Regions from separate parts of the Micromonospora sp. NPDC048905 genome, predicted to be linked through region 2. Evidence: riboswitches for the same ligand, from Rfam matches in the RefSeq annotation. Region 2 holds a riboswitch; the other holds the start of a gene.
The links. Region 2 has a riboswitch for cobalamin ahead of bluB (5,6-dimethylbenzimidazole synthase). Riboswitches for the same ligand answer to the same signal wherever they lie in the genome.
Positions count from the first base shown of each region.

Region 1 (7,042 bases), on a different contig from region 2:
AGGTCGAACACGTCTTCCACCCGATTCCGGACCCGGCGTCGCACCCGCTGCACGTGATGCGGTGGCTCACCAAGCGACGCCAGGCCCCTGGCGCGGTCGCCGCCTAGAAGTCGTCGTCGAACTAGCCGCACTGCTCGGCGTCCATCGTTACTTCTGCAACATGATCGATGCGGCGTCCGCCACAACACCCAACGACCAATCGAGCTGACCGCATTCGCTCTGACTCGTGCACTCGAGGCAGCCGCCTGAACGCCACGGCTGGTCAAGTGCCCGAGTCCAGTGGGCATCAAGCGTCCGCATCGCGCATCAACCGGGTCATGACGATCCTCAAAGACCGCGACGGAGTGACTGTCATCCACCCCGCACTGCCTCGTCGATCATGGAGTTGTGGTGGGTGACAAAGTGCATGCACGACACCAAATCAGGCACCACAACTCCATGATCGGCGAGACCGCGGCCGTGGGTCGGTCGCCGCCTAGAAGTCGTCGTCGAAGGCGACGGTGCCTTCCACCCCGACCTGGTACGCCGACACCCGCCGCTCGAAGAAGTTGGACAGCTCCTGCACGTCCTGCAACTCCATGAAGCCGAACGGGTTGCTCGACCCGTAGTGCGGGGCGATGCCGAGCTGGGCCAGGCGGCGGTCGGCGACGTGCTGGAGATACTCCCGCATGTCGGCCAACGTCAGGCCGGGCACGCCGTGGCCCACCAGGTCCTCGGCGAACTGCACCTCGCACTCGACGGCCTCGACGAGCATCTGCCGCACCTGGTCGGCGAGGTCGTCGTCGAACAGGTCGGGTTCCTCGGCGCGGACGGTGTCGACGACGTCGAACGCGAACGCCATGTGCATCGACTCGTCGCGGAACACCCAGTTGGTGCCCGAGGCCAGACCGTGCAGCAGGCCACGGGAGCGCAGGAAGTAGACGTACGCGAAGGCGCCGTAGAAGAACAGCCCCTCGATGCACGCGGCGAAGCAGATCAGGTTGAGCAGGAACGTCCGGCGGTCGTCCCGGGTCCGCAGCTCCCGCAGGTCGTTCAGGGAGTCGATCCAGCGGAAGCAGAACTCGGCCTTGCGACGGATCGAGGGGATGTTCTCGATGGCGGCGAAGGCCTCGAAGCGCTCGGTCTCGTCGGGCACGTACGTGTCGAGCAGGTTGAGGTAGAACTGGACGTGCACGGCCTCCTCGAACAGCTGCCGGGACAGGTAGAGGCGACCCTCGGGGCTGTTGACGTGCTGGTAGAGGTTGAGCACCAGGTTGTTGGCGACGATCGTGTCGCCGGTGGCGAAGAACGCCACCAGTCGGCTGACCAGGTGCCGCTCGGCCGGCGACAGCTTGTCCAGGTCGGCGAGGTCGGCGTGCAGGTCGACCTCCTCGACCGTCCAGGTGTTGCGGATGGCGTCGCGGAACCTGTCGAAGAAGTGCGGGTAACGCATCGGGCGGAGGGTGAGGTCCATCCCGGGGTCGAGCAGCATGTGCGTGGTCCTCGTGTCGGTGGTGTTGGCGTCGGCGGTGCGGGCGGTCACTGGCAGGCCTCGCACGACTCGGGGTTCTCCAGCGAGCAGGCCAGCGCCTCCGCGTCGACGGCGACGGCGACGGGTGCGACAGCACTGACGGTGGCCTGCTGGATCCGGGTGGCGGGCCGCGAGCGCAGGTAGTACGTGGACTTCAGCCCGGCCTTCCAGGCGTACAGGTACATCGAGGAGAGCTTGCCGATGGTCGGCGCGGCCAGGAACAGGTTCAGCGACTGGGACTGGTCGATGAACGGGGCACGGGCGGCGGCCAGGTCGATCAGCGCCCGCTGCGGCAGTTCCCAGGCGGTGCGGAACAACTCCCGGACGCCGGCCGGCAGCTCGGCGATGTCCTGCACCGACCCCTCCGCCCGCTTGATCGCCGAGCGGATCCGCTCGGTCCACAGACCGCGGGCCTTCAACTCGCGGACCAGAGCGGTGTTGACCTGGAGGAACTCCCCCGACAGGGTCTCGCGCTTGAATAGGTTGGACACCTGCGGCTCGATGCACTCGTAGCACCCGGCGATCGAGGCGATGGTCGCGGTCGGCGCGACCGCCACGAGCAGCGAGTTGCGCAGCCCGTCCGTCGCAACCCGCTGGCGCAGCGCGTCCCAGCGCGCGGTCTGCGTACCCTCGACACCCCACAGGTCCGGTTGGAGCTGGCCCCGCGCGGCCCGGGTCTGCGGGTACGCCGGGTGCGCGCCGAAGCGACGCGCCAGGTCGGCGGAGGTCTCCAGCGCGGTCAGGTACAACTCCTCGCTGATCCGGGTGGACAGCTCCCGCGCGGCCGGTGAGTCGAACGGCAGCCGCAGCGCGAAGAAGACGTCCTGAAGGCCCATCAGCCCGAGCCCCACCGGCCGCCAGCGGGGGTTGCTCGCCGCCGCCTGCTCGGTCGGGTAGTAGTTGATGTCGATGACCCGGTCCAGGAAGGTCACGGCGGTACGGACGGTGGCGCGCAGCCGCTCCCAGTCGATGCCGCCGTCGCTGAGGTGCGCGGCGAGGTTCACCGAGCCGAGGTTGCACACGGCGGTCTCGGCGTCGCTGGACACCTCGATGATCTCGGTGCACAGGTTGGACAGGTGCACCACGTTGCCGTCCTCGGCGGTCTGGTTGCACAGTCGGTTCGCGGCGTCCTTGAAGGTCATCCACCCGTTGCCGGTCTGGGCGAGGGTGCGCATCATCCTGCCGTACAGCTCCCGCGCCGGGACCTGCCGCACGTGGCGGCCCTGCGCCTCGGCCTGCCGGTACGCGGCGTCGAACCGCTCCCCCCACAGGTCGGGCAGCTCGGGTACCTCGTGCGGGTCGAACAGTGACCACATCTCGTCGGCCTCGACCCGGCGCATGAACTCGTCCGGGATCCAGTTGGCCAGGTTGAGGTTGTGGGTGCGGCGGGCGTCCTCGCCGGTGTTGTCCCGCAGTTGCAGGAACTCCTCGATGTCCGGGTGCCACGGTTCCAGATAGACGCAGGCCGCGCCCTTGCGCCGGCCGCCCTGGTTGACCGCGGCGACGCTCGCGTCCAGTGTGCGCAGCCACGGCACGATCCCGTTGGACTGCCCGTTGGTGCCGCGGATCAGTGCACCCCTGGACCGGACCCGGGAGTACGCGATGCCGATGCCGCCGGCGAACTTGGACAGGTTGGCGACCTGGGCGTACCGCTGGTAGATGGAGTCCAACTCGTCGCGCGGAGAGTCGACCAGATAGCAGGAGGACATCTGGGTGTGTCGGGTGCCGGAGTTGAACAGTGTCGGCGAGCTGGGCAGATAGGCCAGGCTGGACATCAGCCGGTAGAAGCCGACCGCCTCGTCCGGCGTCTGGGACAGCCCGCAGGCCACCCGGAGCAGCCAGTACTGCGGGGTCTCCAGCACCAGCCGGCTGGTGGGGTGACGCAGCAGGTACCTGTCGTACACCGTGCGCAGGCCGAAGTACTCGAATCGTCGGTCGCCGTCGGGATCGACAGCGTGGTCGAGCATCGGGGCGTGGGCGGCGACGAACGCGGCGGTGTCGTCGGCGACCAGGCCCTCGGCGTGGCCGATCCGGATCGCCGCGCTGAACGAGGTGACGCCCTGTCGACGCACCTCCTTGTCGACGTAGCCGGACAGCAGCCGGGCGGCGAGGCGCGAGTACTGCGGTTCCTCACCGATCATCTCGGCGGCGGTCTGGATGGAGAGCCGGTCCAGCTCGGCCGTCGTCGCGCCGTCGTACAGGCCGCTGATCGTGCGGGTGGCGACCCGCATCGGGTCGACGTCGGCCAGGTCGTCGGCCCACCGCTCGACCGCACGGACGATCTTGTTGACGTCCACGGACTCGGTGGTGCCGTTGCGCTTGCGCACCTGCATCGGCGTGCGCCGGACGGCCGCGTCGCCGCTGACCGGGACTGCCTCGGTGACTGTCACCACTCACTCCTCGCGAGTTCGAGACCTGATGGCCCCTCGAACGCGTGGAGACGGACACCAACGGACGCCACGCCGGCACGGCGTGGGTCAGGTGGCGTCGGCCGTCCCACGCGGCCTCGGACCGCCGCCCACCCGGGTGCGGGTACGCGGCGCGCTGGCAGGTCTTCGGACTCGTGGGCACGACCGGGTTGGCCGGTCTCCTACTGGCCGTCGCTTCCCAGACCGCTTCGTGGCCCAGTGCTTCTGACGGCTGTCGTTCCCACTCACCGCTGCGGGACAGTCCCGGATTTCCACCGGGTTCCCTCTTGCCTCGACCACTCCGGATGAGCGGCCGAACCAGCTGCGTTCGACACCATATATAGGGACGCTGCGGTTGTCACACCCCACATGTCGGTCTCGGGCGTGTCGACGGCGACCTCCGTGACGGTCATCACCGGCCACGCCGACCAGGCCGAGTCGCGCCGGGGCGCGGTGGACCGACACCCGCGCGGCGCGCGGTACACGAGCAGGTGTCGACATTCGGAAAGGTGTGATGTATTAAGTCTTTAGATGTAAGGATCCCTACCTATACTTAGGCGTCAATGTAGTTATCCGGAGTGGACATCTAATCTTCTGAACCACTCCTCATATCTCGCACCACCGTCCCCATCGGGCCGGCGGTGCCGCAGCAGTGCCCGGGCCGACGACGAGGTGCCGCCCGTCGAAGGTGCCTACCAGCGCGGCGAATGTTGGTACCACCGCATTCAGGGCTCGCGGATCGGGTACGGCGATCACGGGGACCGCGCACCGACGAATCTCCAGCACGCAGAAACATTGGATGTCTTCGATACCCGACGGATCGACGTCGTTGACGCGTCGGATCGACCCTCCGTATACTCCCAGAGATCATCTGATCTTTAGCCTAACCGGGCGAGGAGCGCATGCCGCAGATCACCGCCGTCACTGTCGAGGACGTCCGCTTCCCCACCTCCCTGACCGCTGACGGCTCCGACGCCATGAACAAGGACGGCGACTACTCGGCGGCCTACGTCGTCCTGCACACCGACGGCGTCGACAGCAGCGGTGCGCCACTCGCGGGCCACGGCCTGACCTTCACCATCGGCCGGGGCAACGACATCGTCGTCGCGGCGGCCGTCCATCAGGCACAGCGCCTCGTCGGCGTGGACGTCGCGACGATGGCGGCGGACATGGGCGCGGTCTACCGTCTGCTCACCTCCGACTCGCAACTACGCTGGCTCGGCCCGGAGAAGGGTGTCGTGCACCTGTCGCTGGCCGCCGTCCTCAACGCGTCGTGGGATCTGGTCGCCCGGGTCGCCGACAAGCCGCTGTGGCGGCTGCTCGTCGACATGTCCCCCGAGCAGCTCGTCGACATCGCGGACCTGCGCTACCTGTCCGACGCGCTGACCCGGGACGAGGCGCTGGCCATCCTGCGGGCCAAGGAGAGCACGAAGGCGGCCCGTCTCGCCGAGCTCGACCGGACCGGCTACCCCGCCTACACCACCTCGGCAGGCTGGCTCGGCTACGGCGACGACAAGCTGCGCCGGCTGTGCCAGGAGGCGGTGGACACCGGCTACGGCTACGTCAAGCTGAAGGTGGGCGCCAACCTCGACGACGACATCCGCCGGTGCGGCATCGCCCGGGAGATCCTCGGTCCGGACCGCAACCTGATGATCGACGCCAACCAGGTGTGGGACGTCGGTCAGGCCATCGAGTGGGTCAAGGCCCTGGCGCAGTTCGAGCCACTGTGGATCGAGGAGCCGACCAGCCCCGACGACATTCTGGGCCACGCCGCCGTGCGCCGCGCCGTCGCTCCGATCAGAGTCGCCACCGGCGAGCACTGCCACAACCGGGTGATGTTCAAGCAGTTGTTCCAGGCCGAGGCCATCGACTTCTGTCAACTGGACACCGGCAGGTTGGCCAGCATCAACGAGATCGTCGCCGTGCTGCTGCTCGCCGCGAAGTTCGACATCCCCGTGTGCCCCCACGCCGGCGGTGTCGGGCTGTGCGAGATGGTCCAGCACGTGTCGGTGCTCGACTACGTCGCGATCTCGGGAGATCTCACCAACCGGGTCACCGAGTTCGTCGACCACCTGCACGAGCACTTCACCGACCCGTGCATCATCCAGGACACCGGCTCGGGCAGCGGTTACGTCCTGCCCAGCCAGCCCGGTTACTCCACCCGGATGCGCCAGGAGTCGGTCGAGCTCTACCGGTTCCCCGACGGCGGCTACTGGGCGGCGACGGACCCGACTACGGTGTCATCTTCGGAGCCGTACGTGATCGCGGGTGGGACGGCCACCCCCGCCGGCCGCTAGGGGGATGTCATGTCGCGCACCGACGAGGTGGTGAACGGCATCAAACGGATGATCCTCGAAGGGCGTTTCAAGCCCGGGGACCGGCTGCCCATCGAGAAGGACCTCGCCGAGTCGCTCGGCGTCTCGCGGGGCTCGCTGCGCGAGGGGATGTCGGCTCTGTCGATCCTCGGCATCGTCAACATCCGCCAGGGTGACGGCACCTACGTCACCAACCTCGACGCGCCGCAGCTGTTGGCCCCGATGGGCTTCGTGGTCGACTTCCAGGGCCAGGGCGACCCACGGCACGTGCACATCGTCCGGCGGCTGTTGGAGTGCGAGGCCGCCCGCCTGGCGGCGACCAGGATCACCGACGAGGCCCTCGCCCAGGCGGGCGAACTGCTCGACGAGGCGGCGCGGATCGCCGGTCGGTCGCCGCAGGAGCACGAACGGATCATGGAGATCGACATCGCGTTCCACCGGATCATCGCGGTGCACGCCGACAATCCGGTGCTCGTCGGTCTCATCGAGGCGTTCGCCGGGCGTACCCTGCGCGGGCGGCTCTGGCGGAGCCTGCACGAGGAGGGCGCGGACCGGCGTACCCACGACGAGCACGTCGCGATCCTGAAGGCCCTGGTGGCCCGGGACCCCGAGCGTGCCCGGATCCGGATGGCCAACCACCTGATCGGGGTGGAGGAATCGCTGTACGGGCAACCCGCCGACGGTGACGCCAACGTCGAGCCGGCGCGGTTCTGAGCAACCACCTCGGCGTACGACGGCGCGCCGCGCACCCGCCCGGGGCCCGGCGGCTCCGGGGCGCGCCCTCGATCATGTGATCGCGCGCGCCCCGG
Region 1 covers NZ_JBEZFV010000002.1:63,049-70,090, forward strand. The annotation lists gene AB0C01_RS05250 (MerR family transcriptional regulator) at 1-107, shown strand, start outside; gene AB0C01_RS05255 (ribonucleotide-diphosphate reductase subunit beta) at 476-1,471, opposite strand; gene AB0C01_RS05260 (ribonucleoside-diphosphate reductase subunit alpha) at 1,519-3,843, opposite strand; cobalamin riboswitch at 4,039-4,256, opposite strand; gene AB0C01_RS05265 (enolase C-terminal domain-like protein) at 4,821-6,215, shown strand; gene AB0C01_RS05270 (FadR/GntR family transcriptional regulator) at 6,225-6,947, shown strand.
Region 1: linked by a shared signal. The riboswitch ahead of AB0C01_RS05260 (ribonucleoside-diphosphate reductase subunit alpha) and the one ahead of bluB (5,6-dimethylbenzimidazole synthase) in region 2 are both predicted to bind cobalamin.

Region 2 (7,042 bases):
CGTCAACGCGGCGAACATCGTGACCACCAAGTACTTCCGGGGCGCGGTGGGGACCCCGGAGCGGGAGTGGTCGCTCAAGCAGCTGATCGACCGGGTGGTCACCACCTACCGCACCGCCGGTGAGGAGTACGGCTACTTCGCCAGCCCGGCGGACGCCGAGATCTTCGACCACGAGCTGACCTGGATGCTGCTGCACCAGGTGTTCAGCTTCAACTCGCCGGTCTGGTTCAACGTCGGCACGCCGTCGCCGCAGCAGGTCAGCGCCTGCTTCATCCTGGCCGTCGACGACTCGATGGACTCGATCCTCGACTGGTACAAGGAGGAGGGGCTGATCTTCAAGGGCGGCTCCGGCTCCGGGGTCAACCTGTCGCGGATCCGCTCGTCGCGTGAGCTGCTCTCCTCCGGCGGCACCGCCTCCGGCCCGGTCAGCTTCATGCGCGGCGCGGACGCCTCCGCCGGCACCATCAAGTCCGGCGGTGCGACCCGCCGCGCGGCCAAGATGGTCATCATCGACGTGGACCACCCGGACATCGAGGAGTTCGTGGTCACGAAGGCGCGCGAGGAGCACAAGATCCGCGCCCTGCGCGACGCCGGGTTCGACATGGACCTCGGCGGCTCCGACATCGTCAGCGTGCAGTACCAGAACGCCAACAACTCGGTCCGGGTCTCCGACGAGTTCATGTCGGCGGTCGAGAACGAGAAGGGCTTCGACCTGCGTGGCCGGCTGGACGGCTCGGTGATCGACACCGTCGACGCCAAGAAGCTGTTCCGCACCATCTCCCAGGCCGCCTGGGAGTGCGCCGACCCGGGCCTGCAGTACGACGACACGATCAACGACTGGCACACCTGCCCGGAGACCGGGCGGATCACCGCGTCGAACCCGTGCTCGGAATACCTGCACCTGGACAACTCCTCGTGCAACCTGGCCTCGCTCAACCTGATGAAGTTCCTCCGCGCCGACGGTGGCTTCGAGGTGGAGAAGTTCGTCAAGTCCGTCGAGTTCGTCATCACCGCGATGGACATCTCGATCTGCTTCGCGGACTTCCCGACCGAGAAGATCGGTGAGACCTCCCGCGCCTACCGGCAGCTCGGCATCGGCTACGCCAACCTCGGCGCCCTGCTGATGGCCACCGGCCTGCCGTACGACTCGGAGCAGGGCCGCTCGGTCGCCGCGTCGATCACGTCCCTGATGACCGGCACCGCGTACCGCCGCTCCGCCGAGCTGGCCGGCGTCGTCGGCCCGTACGACGGCTACGCCCGCAACGCCGAGCCGCACAAGCGGGTCATGCGCAAGCACGCCGCCGCCAACGACGAGATCAAGCCGACCAGCCCGGTGGCCACCGCGATCGTCCGCGAGGCGACCAAACAGTGGACCCAGGGCAACAAGATCGGCGACAAGTTCGGCTGGCGCAACGCCCAGGCCAGCGTCCTCGCCCCGACGGGCACGATCGGCTTCATGATGGACTGCGACACGACCGGCGTGGAGCCGGACCTGGCGCTTGTCAAGTTCAAGAAGCTGGTCGGCGGCGGCTCGATGCAGATCGTCAACCAGACGGTGCCGCGCGCCCTGCGCAGCCTCGGTTACCCCGAGGAGCAGGTCGAGGCGATCGTCGAGCACATCGCCGACCACGGCCACGTGGTGGACGCCCCGGGCCTCAAGCCGGAGCACTACCCGGTCTTCGACTGCGCCATGGGCGAGCGGACGATCGCCCCGATGGGTCACGTGCGGATGATGGCGGCCATCCAGCCGTTCGTCTCCGGCGCCATCTCCAAGACGGTCAACATGCCGGAGGCGGCCACCGTCGAGGACGTCGAGAAGATCTACTTCGAGGGCTGGAAGCTCGGCCTCAAGGCGCTGGCGATCTACCGGGACAACTGCAAGGTCGGTCAGCCGCTCTCGGTGGCCAAGTCCAACAAGGCCACCGAGCCGGCCGCCGTCGAGGCCGCGCCGGCCGCCGTGGAGAAGGTCATCGAGTACCGGCCGGTGCGTAAGCGCCTGCCGAAGAAGCGCCCGTCCGAGACGGTCAGCTTCTCCGTCGGTGGCGCCGAGGGCTACCTCACCGCGTCGTCCTACCCGGACGACGGCCTCGGCGAGGTCTTCCTGAAGATGTCCAAGCAGGGCTCGACCCTGGCCGGCGTGATGGACGCCTTCTCGGTGGCCATCAGCATCGGCCTGCAGTACGGCGTGCCGCTGGAGACGTTCGTCAGCAAGTTCACCAACATGCGCTTCGAGCCGGCCGGCATGACCGACGACCCGGACGTGCGGATGGCCGCCTCGGTGATGGACTACATCTTCCGTCGCCTGGCGCTGGACTTCCTGCCCTACGAGCGCCGCGCCGAGCTGGGCATCTTCACCGCCTCGGAGCGGGCCGCCCAGTTGCGGGCCGAGGCCGACGCGGAGGCCGCCGCCGTCACCGGCGCGGAGCTCACCGCGATGGCGTCCTCGGCTCCGGTGGAGGCCCCGGCCAAGTCGGAGGCCGTCGCCCAGCCGGCCCAGGAGATGGCCGACGTGGCCGCCGCCAAGCCGGCTCCGAGCGTGGGTTCCAGCACCGAACTGCTGGAGGCCGTGATCGGCAAGGCCGCCGACGCGCCGCTCTGCTTCACCTGCGGTACGAAGATGCGCCCCGCCGGTAGCTGCTACGTCTGCGAGGGCTGCGGCTCCACCAGCGGCTGTAGCTGACACGTCAGCGACGAGCCCCGGGCGTTCGCGCGCCCGGGGCTCGTTTGTGTGCGGGTCACTCGGACCAGCGATCCTGGTGGATCACCGACGACAGCGGACGTCGCTGACGCCAGCCGTGCCGCTCCAGGTCCGGCGTCTCCTCCAGATGGGTGACCGGGCCGAGGCAGAGCCACGCCACCGGGCGGACGGTGGCCGGGATGCCGAGCAGGTCGCGCAGGAACGGCTCCCGGTAGAACGAGACCCAGCCGACCCCGAGCTGCTCGGCGGTTGCGGCCAGCCACAGGTTCTGGATCGCCAGACAGACCGAGTAGAGGCCGGCGTCGGCGATCGCGTGACGGCCGAGTACGGCCGGCCCACCCCGCTCCGGGTCGTACGTGACCACGACCGACAACGTCGACTCTCGTACACCGTCGATCTTTATCCGGGCGAAGCGTTCCGCCGCCGGACCGTCGAGAGTGGCCGCGAAGGTGTCCCGCTCCCGCTCCACGTGTCGGTGGAACTCCTGCCGCAGCTCAGGATCGCGGACCAGGATGAAGTCCCAGGGCTGGGAGAGACCGACGCTCGGCGCGGCGTGCGCCGCTGTGAGGATCCGATCCAACGTCTCCGCGGGGATCGGCGCCCCGGTGAACTGGGCACGTACGTCCCGACGGCGGTGGATGGTCTCGTAGAGTCCGTTGTTCAAGGCAGGCTCCCGCTGCGCTCGCGCCCCTGACGGGGCGATGACGCGAGGCCGGTCTTCGGACTCCCGGATCTCCGCTGGTCACCCGCCTTCCCAGCCCCTCAGGGCCAGTGGCTGCGTCTGGTACGCGTGGGTGGCAGCTCCCCGGTCACCGCGGCGGGCCCGTGCCGGACTCACACCGGCTTCCCGATTCTCCCCACTCGCGCGGGGCACCTCGCAACGTTTGTGCCACCGCGCAGCATAGCGGCCGCCCCTGCCTACGGGGTGGCGGTCCGTCGCCCGGTCGCATGTCCGGCCGGTCGACGGCCGCTACCCGCGCCGTCTGCCTCAGGCGGAAAGTTCCGCCCGGATCAGCGCGGCCAGCTCGGCGGGCTGAGAAAGGAACGGCGAGTGCGAGGAGTTCATGCGCAACACCCGCTCGGCCCGCTTGGCCATGAGCTCCTGCGCGAAGGGCGGAAGAGCGTTGTCGGCCGCACAAATGAGGTAGGTGCTGGGAATGGTGCGCCACGCGGCCTCGGTCAGCGGCTGCTGCGTCGAGGCCCAGGACTGAAGCCCGAGTCGTGCAACGGCCTGTTCCGCGATTTCCGGATCGACGTCGCTGTAGAAGACCTCTCGGGGCTGCGACGGTTCGATGTGACCCCTGCCCTTCAGGTCCGTCCGCTCGTGAACCTCCCACCACGGCGGAGCAACGCCGCCGGCGGTGGAGAAGAGCGAATCGCCGACATCCGGCTGGAAAGCGGCGAGATAAACGATTCGGCGTACGTTGTCCGCGGCAGCGAGCGCCTCCGTGACTGGTGCGCCACCGTAGGAGTGGGCGACGACCACGACCGGTCCGTCGATGGCGGCGACGGCGGCTTTGACCACGGCAGCGTCGTCGTAGAGGTCACCGAGGGCAGCGGGGTCGTTGCCGCTACTGGGTAGCGCGACGGTGTGGATGTCGATATCCGGAAACTGCTCGATGAGCGACTGCCAGACCCAGGGCCCGTGCCAGGCACCGTGCACGAGAAGAAGCGACGGAATGCTGTTCAAGATGATGTTCCTGCCCGCATGTATTCAAATGATCGGATCTGGAGTTCGTCGTCGACCACGCCGTCGTGCATCACCGGAGCGCCCCATCTCGACCGAGGACAGCGGAAATATATGCCGCTACTTTTGGGTAGCAAGGCGCGGATGACTATGAGCCGAGCCACAAGCCCGATCGGCGGCGGTGTGCTCGTGATCAACAACACGTTGCCTGGCTCGGGCCGAATCCAAGCTCATTCCCGTATTGCTTGCTGAGCGCCGCTGGATAGCAAACTCGCGCCCGTGGCGGTGCGGTTGTCCGCAATTCCCCCGACGCACCTGCCGGGCTACTCGCTCGCGCGCTCGGCCGCGCGTACCGCGTTGCGGAACAGCATCGCGACGGTGGTCGGACCGACGCCGCCCACCCGGGGCGTGATGGCGCCGGCGACCTCGGCGCACGCTTCGTCCACGTCCGGTAGGAGGCGCCGTCCTTCGTAGCGGACGCCGGCGCCGATGACGACGGCGCCGGGCTTGACGTGCTCGGGCCGAACGATCCGGGGTACGCCCGCGGCGGCGACGAGGATGTCGGCGCGGCGGGTGTAGCGGTCCCAGTCGGGCACGCCGGTGTGGACGACGGTGACGGCGGCGTTGGCGGTCGGACGCTTCTGGGCGAGCAGCATCGCCAGGGGGCGGCCAAGGGTGGCGCCGCGACCGAGGATGACGACCTCACGACCGGCGACGGGGATCTCGTGGTACGCCAGGAGGGCTTCGATGCCGGCGGGGGTGCACGGCAGCGGGCCGGGCAGGCCGACGGCGAGACGCCCCATGTTCAGCGGGTGCATGCCGTCGACGTCCTTGTCCGGGTCGATCGTCAGCAGCGCCGCGTCGTAGTCCAGATGCCCCGGCACGGGGTACTGCACGAGCAGTCCGTGCACGGCGGGATCGCTGTTGAAGCGGGCAATGGCCTGGTGCAGTTCGGCCTGGGTGGCGGTGGCGGGCAGATGCACGTGCGGGGAGGCGAACCCGAGCGCGGCGGCCTGGCGCTGCTTGATGGCGATGTAGCCGGCGCTGGCGTCGTCGTCGCCGACGAGGATGGTGGCGAGGCTCGGTGTGATCCCGCGGCTGCGGAGTGCTGCGGCAGCGGCGGCGGTCTCGGCCAGGACGGCTTCGGCGACGGGTGCGCCCGGCAGGAGCCGAGCCGTGCCAGACGGGGTGTGGTGCTGCGCGGATCCACTGGTCGTGGTCATGACGGATTCTCCACGCAGGCGCCCAGGCGGTCGACGCCCGCGAGAGGCTCCCCGATGGTTTCACCATCCCCGTGCCGCCAGTCGCCGGTGCTTCGATCATGCCGCATCAACGGGGCGACTGCCCAGCTGACCGGCCCGTGCCGCCTCGGGCGGGGGGTTTGGTAACACCAGCGGTCCGGCTTACGAAGAAGAGGTGTGAGTGACGAGAGGGGACAGCCTGTGCGTGAGCCCAGCGAAGCGGGAGGTGACATCTCCGGCATCGGGGCCGATCCGGTGGCCTTCGAGGTCTTCTACCGGCGGCACCTGGAGGCGGTGGGCCGGTTCGTGGCGCGGCGGGTCGACGACCCGCACCTCGCCGCCGACCTGACCGCCGACGTGTTCCTGGCGGTGATCGAGTCCGCGGACGGCTACCGGCCGGACCGGGGGAGCCAGGTCGGTTGGCTGTACGGGGTGGCCCGCAACGTCATCGGCGACGAACGGCGTCGGGCGGCCCAACGGCTGCGGGTGACCGGCCGACTGGCCGGACGACGGGACCTCGGCCCCGATGACATCGCCCGCATCGAGGAGCGGATCGACGCCGAGTCGGCGGCCCGCCACACCTGTCGGGCGCTGAGCGAGCTGCCCGAGGGCACCCGAACGCTTGTCGAACTCGTCGCCGTGGACGGCCTCAGTGTCGCGGAGGCGGCGACCGTGGTCGGGATGTCCCCGGTCGCTGCCCGGGTCCGCCTGCACCGTGCCCGTCGCGTCGTCCAGGCCGTGCTCGCCCGCCCGGCCACCACCCTCGCCTGAGCAGACGGAGCTGACGCCATGAACAAGATCGAACAGTCGACCGAGGGTTTCGAGGAACAGCTCCTCAGAGATCTGAGCGCCCACGTCGCCCGGCGGGCCGAGGTGGCTTCGGCGACCCGTGCCGCCGGCTTCCGTACCCGGTTCCCGCGCGGTTGGCGCCTGGCCGGAGCGTTCGGGCTGGCCGTCGTCCTGACCGCCGGTGCGCTGGCGGTCCAGGCCATGGGGGTGGGCGACAAGCCGCCGCCCACGGCAACCGCGTCGGAGATCTTCCGGATGGCGGCCGACGCCGCCCGGCAGCAGCCCGAGCTGACCGCCCGACCCGATCAGTACGTCTTCACGGAATCCCTCGCGAGGGTCAGGGACATGCCGGCCAGCGGCCCGTACCGGACCATCCGGAACCAGCTGTGGCAGTCGGCCGGCGGAGTCGCGTACTCGCAGGGACGCTATCGACCGGAGACCGATCCGAACGGGTGGAGCACGCTGACGGAGCTCCGCCTCAATGATCCCGGTGATCCCGAGAAGGAACTCGACGCCTTCCAGGCGCCCGCGTACCACGGCGACCTGCCCACCGACCCGGACGAGTTGCTTCGATACCTCCGCGAACACCCGGTCGACCTGCATCTCCCCGAAGGAGCCGACGAGGAG
Region 2 covers NZ_JBEZFV010000001.1:901,098-908,139, reverse strand. The annotation lists gene AB0C01_RS04315 (vitamin B12-dependent ribonucleotide reductase) at 1-2,680, shown strand, start outside; gene bluB (5,6-dimethylbenzimidazole synthase) at 2,736-3,362, opposite strand; cobalamin riboswitch at 3,391-3,591, opposite strand; gene AB0C01_RS04305 (alpha/beta hydrolase) at 3,687-4,388, opposite strand; gene AB0C01_RS04300 (bifunctional 5,10-methylenetetrahydrofolate dehydrogenase/5,10-methenyltetrahydrofolate cyclohydrolase) at 4,709-5,608, opposite strand; gene AB0C01_RS04295 (sigma-70 family RNA polymerase sigma factor) at 5,828-6,397, shown strand; gene AB0C01_RS04290 (CU044_5270 family protein) at 6,416-7,042, shown strand, end outside.